One region of the Streptodolium elevatio genome, then DNA from elsewhere that is predicted to be linked to it. Evidence: riboswitches for the same ligand, from Rfam matches in the RefSeq annotation. Region 1 holds a riboswitch; the other holds the start of a gene.
The links. Region 1 has a riboswitch for cyclic di-AMP ahead of ACWD12_RS02105 (C40 family peptidase). Riboswitches for the same ligand answer to the same signal wherever they lie in the genome.

Region 1 (7,384 bases):
GCGGGTCCGTGGACGCCTGCAACTCGGCCAGGTAGCCGGTCTGTTCGAGTACCGCCTCCAGGACCGTGGCGGGGCCGGCGCCGCCGTCCACGACCGTGCGGAGCCGGTCGATCAGCGCCACGAAGCCCGCGACGGCCTTCGCCGAGCGGGTCGCCATGCCCGGCGCCTCGTGGGCCCGGCGCAGCGCGTCCGCGAACGGCACGCGATCGCGCGCGGCCAGCACCTCGACGCACGCCTCGGCGCGGTCGCCGATGCCGCGCTTGGGCACGTTGAGGATGCGCCGCAGCGAGACGACGTCGTCGGGGTTGGCGAGTATCCGCAGGTACGCGAGCGCGTCGCGGACCTCCTTGCGCTCGTAGAAGCGCACGCCGCCGACGACCTTGTACGGCAGTCCGACGCGGATGAAGACCTCTTCGAACACGCGCGACTGCGCGTTGGTGCGGTAGAAGACCGCGACCTGGCTGGGGGTGATCTTGCCGGTGTCGGTCAGCCGGTCGATCTCGTCGGCGATGAACTGCGCCTCGGCGTGCTCGTCGTCGGCCGTGTAGCCGGTGATCGTCGAGCCCTGCCCCGAGTCGGTCCACAGGTTCTTCGCGCGCCGGTTGCTGTTGCGCTCGATGACCGCGTTGGCGGCGGTCAGGATCGTCTGGGTGGAGCGGTAGTTCTGCTCCAGCATGATCGTCGTGGCGTTCGGGTAGTCCGACTCGAAGTCGAGGATGTTGCGGATGGTGGCACCGCGGAACGCGTAGATGGACTGGTCGGCGTCGCCCACGACGCACAGTTCGGCGGGCGGGACCTCGGCCAGGCCCTCCTCGGCGGGGTTGACCAGGTCGCCGTCGACGGTGCGCTTGGGGCCGTGCCCGGCGGCGCCGCCGACGAGCTCGCGGACCAGCACGTACTGCGCGTGGTTGGTGTCCTGGTACTCGTCGACGAGGACGTGCCGGAAGCGGCGGCGGTAGTGCTCGGCGACGTCCGGGAACGCCTGCAGCAGGTTGACCGTGGTCATGATGAGGTCGTCGAAGTCGAGGGCGTTGGCCTGCCGCAGGCGCGCCTGATAGAGCGTGTACGCCTCGGCGAGCTTGCGCTCGGCGTCGTTCTGCGTCCCGGACGCGTAGGTCTCCGGGTCGATGAGCTCGTTCTTGAGGTTCGACACCTGCGCGTTGAACTTGCGCGGGGGGTGCTGCTTGGGGTCGAGGTCCAGGTCGCGGCACACCATCGCCATGAGCCGCTGCGAGTCGGCGGCGTCGTAGATGGAGAAGGTCGAGCTGAGGCCGAGCTTCTTGTACTGCTGCCGCAGGATGCGCACGCACGAGGAGTGGAACGTGGAGACCCACATGGCCTTGGCGCGCGGGCCGACCAGTGCCTCGACGCGTTCCTTCATCTCGCCCGCGGCCTTGTTGGTGAAGGTGATCGCGAGGATCTCGCCGGGGTGCACGCCGCGCGCGCCCAGGAGGTACGCGATGCGGTGGGTCAGCACGCGGGTCTTGCCGGAGCCGGCGCCCGCGACGATGAGCAGCGGGGAGCCCTCGTGGACGACCGCGGCGCGCTGTTGCGGGTTCATGCCGTCGAGCAGGCGCGCGGGATCGATCACCGGCTTGCGGGCGCCGTTGCGGTAGTGGCCCTCGTACGGCTCGGTCGGCGGGGCGTAGTCGCCGTCGAACAGGTCGTCGGGAGCCGGGTCGTACTCGGGCGGCGGCGGGGCGTCGTCCGGCAGCGGCTCGGCGGCGGGCGGCGGGATCTCGGCGTCGAACCCCGGCAGCGGCATGTCGTCGAAGAGTTTGCTCATCGTCTGCCGAGTCTACGAGCCGCGGGCGGTGTTCCGGTGCCCGCCCGCCTCGGCCCGGGGCGAACTCAGGTCCACATGACGGCGATGACGATGTTGGCGACGGTGAGCAGGCCGACGGCGCCGAAGAGCTGCACGTCGACGCGCTCCTTCGCGCGGTTCGTCCACACCATGAGCAGGATCCCGATGAGGATGGCGAGCTTGACGCTGATCTTGGTGTTGTCGACGTCGAGGTCGTCGGCCTGCCGGACGCCGACCAGCGCGATGCCGGTGACGAGCATCGTGAGGGCGCCGTGCGTCATGGCCGGGTTGATGCGGACGTCTCCGGTCTTCATCCCCTTCATCTGGGTGAGGAAGCCGCCGAGCAGGGACCCGATCCCGATGATGTGCAGGACGAGCAGAAGTTGTCGGACGACGTCCACGAAACGCTCCTCACGGTGGGATGGCGCTCCGAGACTACAAAAATCACAAAGCGGACAATGAAACGGCCCTCAAGGTAAAGACTTGGCAATGCGGCCCGGAAAGCTGGGGGTCGTGACACTCCTGTGACTAATGTTCTCGGCCAGGCGGCCGTACCCCCGTGCTCCACCAGGAGTGCACGGCCGCCACCGCCGAGTCCGGCGACGTACCGAGGCCGCCCCCACGGCCGAGGAGCACGAGCCGGAGCCGGGGACCCAGGTTCCCATCGAGGCGAATCGGGTCCGGGCCCGCCAGTCCGGAGTCGTAGGGCGTCTTCTTCCGCCCGAGCCTGTCAGCTAACCCGGTAGGCGGCCGAGGAAGGAGTGACGCTTTCGTGGCGTCTCATCGCCGTCCCGCGCAGCACCGCCGGATAAAGCCGCGCAGCGCCCCGAGGGGTGCCGCCACGCTCGCCACCGCCGCCGTGACCATGACCGGTGTCGTGGCGTTCGCCGGCACCTCGAGCGCCGACCCGGCGCCCACCTCCGCGCAGGTGCAGGAGCAGGTCAACCAGCTGCACCGCGAGGTCGCCAAGGCGACGGACGTCTTCAACGGCGTCCAGGAGCAGGTCGAGGTGCTGCAGAAGGAGTCCAACGCGACGCAGACCCGCGTCGCCGAGGAGCAGGCCGCGATGAACCAGCTGCGCGAGCAGATCGGTGTCATAGCCGCCGAGGAGTACCGCAACGGGGGCATGCCGCCCGAGCTCCAGCTCGCGCTGAGCGGCGACCCCGCGATGTACCTCCAAAAGGCCCAGATGCTGGACCAGATCGACAGCCAGCAGGCCACCCGCCTCGAACAGATCGCCGCGCAGGCGCGCATGCTCCAGCAGGACCGCGCCGAGGCCTCCCAGCAGCTCGCCGACCTCGACGCGCTGCGCAAGGACCTCAACGGCAAGAAGAACGAGATCCAGGAGAAGCTCAACAAGGCCCAGGCGCTGCTCAACACCCTCACCGAGGCCGAGCGCCAGGCCGTCCTGGAGTCCAACGACCACGCCGACGAAGAGCGCACCGACGACCGCGCCGGGCGCGACAAGCCCGAGGCCGAAGAGCCGCTGCCGAACGTCCCGGCCTCCGGGCGCGCCGCGGTCGCCGTCGACTTCGCGATGGACCAGCGCGGCAAGCCGTACGGCTGGGGCAAGGCGGGGCCGAGCTCGTTCGACTGCTCCGGCCTCATGCAGGCCGCGTGGGCGAAGGCGAACGTCAAGCTGCCGCGTACCACCTGGGACCAGGTCAAGGTCGGCAGCCCGGTGTCCAAGTCCCAGCTCCAGCCGGGCGACCTGATCTTCTTCTACTCCGACATCAGCCACGTCGGGATGTACATCGGCGACGGCAAGATGGTGCACGCCCCTCGTCCGGGATCCGTCATCAAGGTCGCCCCGATCACCGAGATGCCGTTCCACTCCGCGCGCCGCGTGGGCTGACCCGCCGCACCACGTACCGCAGGCCCCCGATTCCGGTGCTCCGGAATCAGGGGCCCGCGTCGTTTCGGGTCCTGCCGCCCAGTCCTGCGCCCGGGCCTGCCGACGGGCAGCCGCGCGGTCAGACCAGGCGGCGGTCGGTCGCCCAGCGGGTCAGCTCGTGCCGGTTGGACAACTGCAACTTCCGCAGCACCGCCGACACATGCGTCTCGACCGTCTTGACCGAGATCACCAGCCGCCGCGCGATCTCCTTGTACGCGTAGCCGCGCGCGATCAGCCGCAGCACCTCGCGCTCGCGCTGCGTCAGCCGGTCCAGGTCCTCGTCGATCGGCGGTACGTCGGTCGCCGAGAACGCGTCCAGCACGAAGCCGGCCAGGCGCGGCGAGAACACCGCGTCGCCCTCGGCCACCCGGCCCACGGCGCGTACGAGTTCGTCGCCGGTGATGGACTTCGTGACATAGCCGCGGGCGCCGCCCCGGATGACCCCGATGACGTCCTCGGCCGCATCCGACACCGACAGCGCCAGGAACCGCACCCTGCCTTGCAGGCCGGCGCACTGCTTCAGCACCTCGACGCCTCCCCCGCCGGGCAGGTGCACGTCGAGCAGCACGACCTCGGGCATCGTCGCGTGGACGACCGAGACCGCCGACGCGACGTCCTCGGCCTCGCCGACGACCTCGACGGCCTCGCCGATCTCGGCGCGCACGCCGGTGCGGAACATGCGGTGGTCGTCGACCAGTACGACGCGCACGCGCGGTTCCGGCGCGTCCGCCGCCGCGCGCTCGGCGTCCTGCCGGGGATCCTGCGGCGCGTCGTGCGGCGCGTTCTGCGGCGGGTTCTGCGGCGTGCTTCGCCGGGGGGTGTGCGGGGTGTCCTGCGGGCCCTGGGTGCTCACTTGGTGCTCCTGTTCCTCGACGCCGCCTCGCCGCGCGCCATCTCGAGCTCGACCTCGGTGCCTTCGCCGGGCTCGCTGCGGATCACCGCGGTACCGCCGTTGCGGCGCATGCGCCCGAGGATCGACTCTCGCACACCGAGCCGGTCCTCGGGCAGCGCACCGGGGTCGAAGCCGGGCCCGCTGTCGCGTACGAAGACCGTCACCATCGTGTCCTCGACCTCCGCGAACACCTGGACCGGCGCGCCCGAGGCGTACTTGGCGGCGTTCACCATCGCCTCGCGCGCGGCGGCCAGTTGCGCGGCGAGGCGCTCGTCCACCGGGCAGTCGCCGACCGACACGATCTCGATGGTGGCTCCGTGCATGTCCTCGACCTCGGCGGCCTCCTGGCGCAGCGCGGCGGCGAACGTACGGTCGGGCTCCTCGCCCTCCGGCCGGTACAGCCACGCGCGCAGTTCGCGCTCCTGCGCGCGGGCGAGCTTGGCGACCTCGCGCGGGTCGTCGACGTGCCGCTGAATCAACGTCAGCGTGTGCAGCACGGAGTCGTGCACATGGGCCGCCACCTCCGCCCGCTCCTGCGCGCGGATGCGTGCCCTGCGCTCCGCCCCCAGGTCGCGCGTCTGGCGGAGCAGGAACGGCCCGAAGATCACCAGCAGCCCGAACAGCAGCAGCGCCGCGCCCCGCAGCGCCGCGAACGCGTCGCCCAGGCCGCCGCGGTAGGCGACGAAGAAGCCGATGCCGATCGCGAAGACCACGAGCCCGATGGCCGTACGCACGATCCCGGCGGTACGGCTGCGCCCGTCGAGCGACAGCCAGCGGGTGCGCTGCGCGTCGTCGGCCTGCCGCCACACCAGGGCCACGCCGGCCGATGCGACCAGCAGCGGCCACACCCACGCGCCCCGGTAGCCGGCGTCCCCGGCGACCGCCATGACGAGGGCGAAGGCCAGCAGCGCCGTGACGATGGCGAGGGCGGCGTGGCGCGACTTGCGCTCGCGGGCGTCGGCCGGTTCCTGGCGTACCTCCGCGCCGCCCTCGGGCACGTTGAGCCACAGCAGGCCGTACAGCACCATGCCGAGACCGCCGCCGAGGGTCAGCACCACGAACCCGACACGGATCCACACCACGTCCACCGCGAGGTGCCGGGACAGTCCGCGCGCCACGCCCGCGACGATGCGTCGCGAGGAGTCGCGGTACAGCGTGGGGGCCGACCGGCCGACCGTGGGCTCGAAACCCAGATAGGTCTGCGCGTGGGAGGCGGGAGGAGGTGCTGAGGTCACACGACCGATCGTCACACGCACGGGCTCGGCGACGCATCAGGGTGCGACCCTGATTCGCCCTCAGGGTCACCTCGGGGTACGACCCGGGCCCCTCCTGATAGGCGCGCACGCGCAAGGCCAGCACGATGGAGGCATGAGCGAGCGGGACGACCGAATCAACAGGGGAATGCGTTCCGCGAATGCGGACGCCGAGCCAAGCGAGGTGCCGGCATGAGCGGGACGAGCCCCCACCCGACCGGGACCACGCCGCGGGCCGAAACGGGCGACGGCGGGAATCCGCCGCTGCACCGCCCTCCGCACGACCGCGTGGTCTCGGGTGTGTGCGGCGGTCTCGGCCGGCACTTCGGCGTCGACCCGGTGATCTTCCGGGTGGTGTTCGTGGTGCTCGCCCTGTTCGGCGGCCTCGGTGTGCTGCTGTACGGCCTGGGCTGGCTGCTGATGCCGGCCGACGGCCAAACGGCGCCCCTGGCACGCGAGGTGCTCAACGGCCGCGGCATCGGTGCCGCGATCCCGGCGATCGCGCTCACCGGCATCGGCGTCGGCGTCTTCTTCAGCTACATCGACAACGGCTTCGACGGGGCGGTGCCGCTGCTGATCGTGGCCGCGATCATCCTGTACGTCGCCCAGCAGAGCACCCGGCGCAACCTGAAGGCCGCGGGTGTCGAGACCGCGGCCACCGCACCCCCGGCGGGCGTACCGCCGGCGGCGCCTCCCGTCGCCGACGCGCCGCAGGCCCCCGGGCCGCCGCTGGCGCCCGGGCCCGCCAAGTGGTGGCGGGCGCCGACCGGCAAGTCCCCGGACAGACCGGCGCCTTCGCAGGAGCCGAAGCCGCGCAGGCCGCGCTCGTACATCGCGGTGGCGACGGTGTCGCTCGCCGCGGTCGCGGGCGGGGTCATGTGGTGGCTGGACACCGGGACGTCGGCCGACATCTCGGTGCAGGCGGCCCTGGCGGTGGTCCTCGCGATCCTCGCGGGCGGCATGCTGGTCGGCACCTTCTTCGGCGGCGGCCGGTGGTTGATCCTGCCGTCCTTCGCGGTCGCGGTGCTGCTGAGCGCGGTCGCGGCGGTCACGGTGCCGTTCGTCGGGCCCAGCGGGGAACGGACCATCACCCCGGCGACGGCGGAGACGGTCTCGGCGAGTTCGCCGTACCGCATGAAGTTCGGCGAGATGCGGCTCGACCTCACCGAGCTCGACCTGACCGGGCGCGACCCGGCCGAACCGGTCCGCGTGGTGGCGACCGTGGGCGCCGGGAACATGCAGATCTACCTGCCCGACGACGTGCGCGTGATCATCGAGGCAGACGTCGACCTCGGCAACATCGACCTTCCGAACGGCAGCAGCAGCGGCTACCGGCCGGACCGCGACGCGGTCCTCCCGCCCGAGAACGGCGGCCCGCCGCGCGGCACGATCGCGCTCGACCTGGGAGTCGGCGTCGGAAACGTGGAGGTGTTCTATGGAGCCCCGTGAGCCGGAACCGCGCGGGCCGGAACCGCGTGAGCCGGAGCCCCGCGAGGCGGCGCTCGGCGAACCGAGCACAGGCGCCACCCCGGAAGACACGC
Region 2 (7,384 bases), on a different contig from region 1:
TGCGGTCGCCGGACTGCATGGTCATGGTGGTCCGCGTACGCGAACTGCCCGCGTTGACGGTCGTCGCGGCGGCGGCGCGCACCGCGGCGACCGCCTCGGCCGAGCCGGCGGCGCCGGCGGGCCGGACGTTGTCGCCCGTGTCCCCGCCGCACCCGGTCAGCCCCACGGCGCCCACACACGCACCGGTCAGCACGATCCGGAACTTCATCCCACGACTCCCAAAGCGGACGCTTGCACCCGACGTCGGCGCGGGTGCGCGCACGAGAGGCGCGGCACCGCTCAAGGGACGCAACGAGCGGCGGGGCGCGGGGACACGGGTGCGTGACGGGAAATTCCTCCGGACGGACCGATGTCGGCGGATCTCCGAATGCGCGCGTCGACGCCGTGGGGCGGTCGGGCGTCGGGGTGGTCGGCGCTGGGGCCGGATCGGGCGCTGGAGTGGTCAGGCGTGCGGCATTTGGACGTTGGGCTGCCGGTCAGGAGGCGCCGGGGCCGACGGCCGCGTGCGACTCGGGCAGCCCGGCCAGTTCCTCGGGCTCCATGCGGCGGGTCCAGATGAGGTGACGCTCCATCAACTGCGTGACGGCGTCCGGGTCGCGGGCCTCGATCAGGTCCAGCAACTCGTGGTGTTCGTCCGCGGCCTGGCCGACCTCGCCCCGCTCCAGCAGCGTGCGCAGGCGGTAAAGGCGCGCCTGGGACCGCAGTTCGACCACGATGCGGACCAGACGCATGTTGCCGGACAGCTGCAACAGGCAGGTGTGGAACCGCTGGTCGGCGGCGACGTACTCGAGCGCGTCCCCGCGCTTCGCGGCGGCGACTATGTCGTCGGCGAGCGCGCGGAGGGTCGGCAGCGCGTCGGGACAACCGGCGCGGGCGATCTCGGCGACCGTCGGCACCTCGAGGAGGCGGCGCAGGCGGTGGATCTCCTCGGCGTCCTGCGCGGACAGCGCCCGGACCCGGAACCCCTTGTTGCGCACGGGTTCCACGAGGCCGTCCTTGGCGAGGTCGAGCAGGGCCTCGCGTACCGGCGTCGCCGAGACACCAAAGCGGGTGGCGAGGCCGGGCGCCGAGTAGACGACGCCGGGGCGCATGTCGCCGGCGATCAGCGCCGCGCGGATCGCGCGGGCCACCTGCTCGCGCAGGCTCAGGCGTTCGCCCAGGCGTGCGGCGTCTGCTCCCGGATCGGCGCCTGGTTCGGCCCCGGGGTCGACCCTGTCCCCCGTGCCCGCCTCGTCCATGCCGCTTCAAGTCCCTCCGTGACACGGCGTGCGGTTCCCGCCGTGGAGGCGCCGCGCGGCCGGGGCCGGAGCGCCTCCACCAGACCGTACCCAACTGCGTGCGTACGGCGCAGCTTCGCGGGTGGCGGGTCAGCCGGCTCGGCGGCGGCGCGCGGCGACGACGGCGGTCGTACCGCCCGCGGCGAGCAGTCCCGCACCCGAGACGAGGAACGGCCACGTCGGCGATCCGCCGCCGGTACGGGCGAGTTCGGGCTGCGCGGAAGGCTGCGGGCTCGTGCTGGGCACGGACGCGGCAGGACGGGTCGCGGGCGGTGCGGAGGTGGGCGCGACGGGCGTCGCGGTCGCCGTCGAAGGCGGTTCCGGGGTGCGCGGCCCGGGCGTTCCGGGGCGCGACGGGCACGCCTTCTCGCCGACCGTCAGATTCACCGGTATGGGTCCGGCGGGGAGCAGGTGGAGTTCGAGGGCGACGGCGCGTCCGGGGTATTGCGAGCCGATGCCGATCCAGCCGAGCGGCCCGAGGTCGATCTTGGGCAGTCCGGTGGACTTGACCTCGACGCCGATCGTGCGCAGCGCCTGGAGGGCGGCGACGGTGAGCGCGCCGCGTTCGCCGCAGGTGGGCTGGAGGAGTTGGAGGTCGACGACCTCGCGGAGCGCGGCTTCCACACGCTCCGCCTGCTCCTGGCCGTCGGCCCGGCCCGTCGGCTCTGCGGCTGCGGCGATGGCGGCAGGGGGCGGTGTGGTCGGCGCCGGGGTTGTGGCGGCCTGCGCGGGGGCCGCGCCCGCGAGGAGGGCGGCCAGCGCGGCGGCCGGGACGATTGCGGCGGCGGAGATGCGGGTGGCGGCGCGGGTACGGGTACGGCTACGGGTGGTGGTGGTGCGGGTGCCGGCGCGGCCGGCGGCGGGGGTGGGCTTGGCGGTTGCCCGGTGCGTACGGCGGCGTGCGGATGTCGGTGCGGACACGGCTGTGGACCCCTCGTCGTGGAGTGCGCGCGCCACGGGACGGTGGCCGCGCAGGAGCGACTGTCCGGGGAAACGGCGCGGAGGGGTGACGCCTCGGATGATGATCCGATGACCGGACGCGGGTGAGTCTGGCACCGAGGGCGCGCGGTTGGGCCCGGTTTCGGGAATCTTGACCCTTGCGGGCGGTGGCTCGTCGAGGGCGGGGTACGCCACGTCGGGCGCGATGGGCTGCGGGCGGCGTGCAGGCGCGCGGTGTGCGGTGTGCGGCGGGACGGTGCGAGCGGTGGGTCAGCCGGTCGGCTCCGCGACGACCAGCGGGCGCAGCGGTGTGGTCTCGACCCGGCGTACGACCGGCAGCAGGGCACGCAGGGCCAGCGGCGACAGCGCGAGCGCGACGAGAGCGCCGAGCGCGAAGCCACCCAGGATGTCCGTGGGGTAGTGGACCCCTACATAGAGGCGGGCGAACCCCTGAAGGACGGCGACGAGGACGGCAATAGCGCCGAGCCTCCGGTCGACCAGCAGCAGGGCGATCGCCAGGGACATCGTCAGCAGGGCGTGGTCGGAGGCGAAGGACGGGTCGTCCTTGCCCTGCACGAGGACCGTGACGTCGGGGTGGGTCAGGAAGGGGCGGGGCCGGTCGACCCATTCGCGCAGCGGCATGTTGGCCACCTCGGCGAGCAGGGCGGCGATCGGCGCCCAGATGAGCCCGGCGACGGCGACGTCGTGGTCGGGACGCCGGCGGGCCCGGAACCACGCGATGCCGAGGAGTCCGGCGAGGATCGCGAGGAGGCCGTACTCCCCCATGAACTCCATGAAGCCGTGCGCCCATGTGGTGTCCTCGGCGAGGCCGTTGACGCCCTGGAGGACATCGACGTCGATGTTGTCTCCGGCGGCGAGGGGCACCGCGGGCTCGGCCGCGGCGGGCAAGGCGTACACGGACACGGCAGGACCTCCCGAGAATTCGTCCTTCAAGATCACGCTTGGGAGGTCTGCGCGGTTCCCGAACCGCGGGGATTCCCCTGATTGGGGCCCTGAGAGGGAGCTCGGCCGACCGGATAATCCGGACGAATGATGGCAGAGTGCCCGTCAGGTCATCCGATCGAAGGAGATGCGCGCCGATGACCTGCCGAACAAAGCCCCATGTCGGACATTTCGGATCTTGCCTTCGGAATGTCGGCCAGGTCACACCGATTTGACGTTCGATCACCGTCCGTGCGCGAAGCGTGGTGGTTTTTCACAAACGGTCAGTGGAGCGGTACCGAAGGTAGGAATTCGGACACCTTCGGCCGTCCAAAAGTGACAAGGAGTGACGTCTTGCCCACCACAAAACGGACGTAAACCTGTTCTTACGATGAGTCGCTTGTGATCTCAGGATCTGTCTGCCTAACGTGCTCCGCGTCGGTCCCCACACCGACCCCTCTCACCGGAACGCCTAGTTCTGCCGCCGGTCGGGACGGGACAGCTGAGAAGCAGCCACGGCAGAAGCGGGGGAACCAGGTGTAACGCGCCGGACTGGTGACAAACCAGGACGGCTAGGGGTGAAGCCGTACCAGTGACCCTTCGACCGGGGTCGCCGCGGGCGGCCGGGCAACTCCAGCCCGAATCCGACAGCTCACCTCGCAGGCGTAGGAGAGGAAACGCTTCATGCTGTCCGGAACCGGGCGTCATCGCCGTACCCGTCTGTCCACGACCTCGCGCATCGCCGTCGCCGCCGGTGTCACCGGTGCCGCGATCGCCGCCCCGATCATCGGGGCGACCACCGCCTCCGCCGCGTCGGTGAGCACCTGGGACAAGGTCGCCCAGTGCGAGAGCACCGGCAACTGGTCCATCAACACCGGCAACGGCTTCTACGGTGGGCTGCAGTTCACCAACTCCACCTGGCGCGAGTTCGGCGGCACGCAGTACGCCGCGCGCGCCGACCTGGCCACCAAGGACCAGCAGATCGCGATCGCCGAGAAGGTGCTCGCGGGCCAGGGCCCCGGCGCCTGGCCGGTCTGCTCCGTCAAGGCGGGCCTGACCAAGAACAGCGGCGCCCCCTCGATCGACACCGGCTCGTCCAACGGGTCCTCGCAGACCCAGGGCAAGACCTCGACGCAGACCGCGCCGAAGCCCGCCGCGCAGCAGCCCTCGGGTGCGAAGCTCACCGAGGACGCCAAGGCCGCCGCCCCCAAGCCGGCCGCGCAGCCCGAGGCGAAGACGCAGCAGGCCCCGACCAAGCCGGCGACCCCCGCGCCGTCCGCGAGCACCGCCAAGGCCGACTACACGGTCGTCGTCGGCGACACCCTGTTCAAGATCGCCCGGGCGCACGACGTCACCGGCGGCTGGCAGAAGCTGTACGACCTCAACCGCGGCGTCGTCGGCGGCAACCCGAACCTGATCTTCCCGGGCCAGAAGCTGGCCCTGGGCGGCCAGTCCACCGCGGCCCCGGCCCCGGCGAAGCTGACCGAGGACACCCCGGCGAAGCCGGCTCCGGCCCCGTCGGCGTCCTCCTCGTCCACGAAGCCCTCGGGCGCGAAGCTGACCGAGGACAAGGCCCCCGCCAAGAGCGAGACCACCAAGCCGAGCACGAGCTCCAACACGAACTCGAGCGCCGCCAAGCCGTCGACCGGCAACTCGTCGTCGACCGAGGCGTCGTCGTCCGGCTACGTCCGCCCCGTTCCGGGTGCGGCGAGCGGCTCGTACGGCCGCTCGGGCTCCATGTGGTCGAACGGCCACACCGGTGAGGACTTCCGCGCGTCGGCCGGCACCAAGGTCAGCGCCGTCACCTCCGGCACCGTGGTCTCCGCGGGCTGGGGCGGCGCGTACGGCAACGAGGTCGTCATCAAGCACGCCGACGGCCGCTACACGCAGTACGGCCACATGTCGAAGATCTCCGTCTCGGTCGGCCAGAAGGTCTCGACCGGCCAGCAGGTCGGCCTCGTCGGCTCGACCGGCAACTCGACCGGCCCGCACCTGCACTTCGAGGTGCGCACCGGCCCGAACTACGGCTCGGACATCAACCCGATCACCTACCTCCGCGCCCACGGCGTCAACGTCTGATCCACTGATCCTCGCGATCGGTCGAACTGACATCGCAGTGACGCGGTAGAGGCACCACGCCGCAGGCCCCGGACCCCACGGTCCGGGGCCTGCGGCGTTTTCGGGCGGGTGGCGGCCTGTTGTGGGGGATGGGCGTCGCCGGGAGCCGCTACGGGCGCACAGGGGCCGCGGCGGGGGCACGGGTGGGCGGTGGGGACGTGGTGGGCCTGGAGGGCGGCGGCTGCTTGCCGGGGGCCGGGCGGCTGGTCGTCGGCGCACCGGGACGCGGGGGCGCCTGCGCCGGTGGTTGGCTCGGTGCGGGGGCTGTCGGCGAGGGGGTTGCCGGTGCGGGGGTGGGGGTGGGCGGCGCGGGGGTCGTGTCGGAGAAGGACGTACGGGGTGCACCTGCCCCCGCCGTTCCGGCGACGTTGGCGACGACCGGGCCGCCGCGTACCGGCAGGGCCTCCGCCCCCTCGGGGGTCACCCGTGTGGCACCGATGTAGTCGGGCTTGTCGATCTTGCCGAAGCGGATGACCTCGCCCGTGTAGGGCGCGTGGATCATCGTGCCGCCGCCGACGTAGATCCCCACGTGGTGGATGCTGCGCGGATCCTTGAGGTCGTACGCGAAGAACACCAGGTCCCCGGGCAGCAGTTCGGCCCTGGCTGGGTGCCGGCCCGCGTTCCACTGGTCGTTCGCGACGCGCGGGAGCTTGATGCCGACCTTCTGGTACGCCGCCTGGGTGAGGCCCGAGCAGTCGAACCGGCCCCGGTGGGCGGCCGTGCCCTCACCGCCCCAGAGGTAGGGCGTACCGAGCTTCGACTGCGCGAACTCGATGGCCCCGACCGCGAGAACCGACGGCGGCAACGGGGCCTTCACCGCGCCGAAGCTCTGCTCCAGGGAGCGGATGTTCTTGACGTAGTTGCGCGTCTCCTTGTACGGCGGGATCCCCTTGTACTGGATGACGCGGTACGCGCCGGCGTTGTACGCGGCGAGCATGTTGTTCGTCCGGTCCCCCGGCACGGAGGCGATCGACTTCGACAGCGCGCAGTCGTACTTCGCGGCCGAGGGGATCGCGTCGTCGGCGTCGAAGGGGTCACGGCGGCCGTCGCCGTCGCCGTCCGTCGACCACTGGGGCCAAGTCCCGGGCATGAACTGCGCGATGCCCTGCGCACCGACCGGGCTGACCACCTTCGGGTCGAACCCGCTCTCCTGGTAGAGCTGCGCGGCGAGCAGCGCCGGGGAGATCTCCGGGCAGAGCCGGCCCCACTGTTCAATGGCACCCTGGTACGCGGCGGGCACCGTCCCGGGCGCGAGCGCCACCTGCCCGGAACCGCCTGCGGGGGCGGGAGTTCCGGACATCCCGCCTACCGCGGCGGCGAGCAGGCCGACGAAGCCGAACGGGACCGCGACGGCGATCCCGACGGCAATCCGTGCCTTACGCATGCGCGGTCGGGGGTCGCGCGGGGAAGGACCTCATGGAAACGGGACACCATCCGGGACAACATGGGACCAGCCGCTACTCCGGCGGGAACCTGCGGGGGTGCGGCGACGGGCAGGGACCGCGCACGCGTCGTGCTCCCGTCATTGTGCGCGCCATGATTGCTCTGCGCAATCACCCGTGATACACACAGTGAGCGAGCCGTCTCTCGGGGGTGGTGGCCCGAACGGTGTCGTCAGGACAGAATAATCGAGTGACAAAGAGCCCCCGCTCCACCCGGCGGGGGCAATTCGAGAAGCCCAATCGGGGGCGGTGAGCGGCATGTATCTAGGTGCAGGCAACGGCGACATCAATACGATCATCGGTGGGATTGCCCCGGACTGGGGGCCTTTCGGAAAGCTCGGCGCCGAAGCGCGCACCATGGTCCAGGTCGTGATGGCCGTGGCGATCCTCCTCTGCCTCGCCATCGCCATCTGGGGCGCGGCGAAGCAGCGGATAGGGGCAACGGCCTTGCGCGACACGTTCAGTGCCGAGCAGGGCAAGGGACTGATCATCGCCGGACTCACCGGCGTGTTCATCATCGGATCACTGGGCACCCTCTTCACGATCATCTACGGGATGGCGATCTAGGACCGGGCCCTCCCGAATTTGCCGACTCGAGGTGGCTCACGTGGCGTACGCCTGCCCGCATAACTCCCAAAGTGCGACGTATGCCCGAAGATCGCATTC

Region 2: another riboswitch for cyclic di-AMP. It lies ahead of ACWD12_RS36900 (transglycosylase family protein); the one in region 1 lies ahead of ACWD12_RS02105 (C40 family peptidase).

Annotation. Positions count from the first base shown of each region.
Region 1 is NZ_JBSFVE010000001.1:483,558-490,941, forward strand. It holds gene pcrA (DNA helicase PcrA) at 1-1,786, opposite strand, end outside; gene ACWD12_RS02100 (hypothetical protein) at 1,852-2,205, opposite strand; cyclic di-AMP (ydaO/yuaA leader) riboswitch at 2,432-2,568, shown strand; gene ACWD12_RS02105 (C40 family peptidase) at 2,577-3,659, shown strand; gene ACWD12_RS02110 (LuxR C-terminal-related transcriptional regulator) at 3,778-4,377, opposite strand; gene ACWD12_RS02115 (ATP-binding protein) at 4,548-5,825, opposite strand; gene ACWD12_RS02120 (PspC domain-containing protein) at 6,036-7,292, shown strand; gene ACWD12_RS02125 (hypothetical protein) at 7,279-7,384, shown strand, end outside.
Region 2 is NZ_JBSFVE010000032.1:11,331-18,714, reverse strand. It holds gene ACWD12_RS36920 (hypothetical protein) at 1-208, opposite strand, end outside; gene ACWD12_RS36915 (GntR family transcriptional regulator) at 477-1,238, opposite strand; gene ACWD12_RS36910 (hypothetical protein) at 1,368-2,198, opposite strand; gene ACWD12_RS36905 (phosphatase PAP2 family protein) at 2,487-3,140, opposite strand; cyclic di-AMP (ydaO/yuaA leader) riboswitch at 3,660-3,839, shown strand; gene ACWD12_RS36900 (transglycosylase family protein) at 3,843-5,237, shown strand; partial or broken gene ACWD12_RS36895 (NlpC/P60 family protein) at 5,671-6,660, opposite strand; gene ACWD12_RS36890 (hypothetical protein) at 6,977-7,285, shown strand.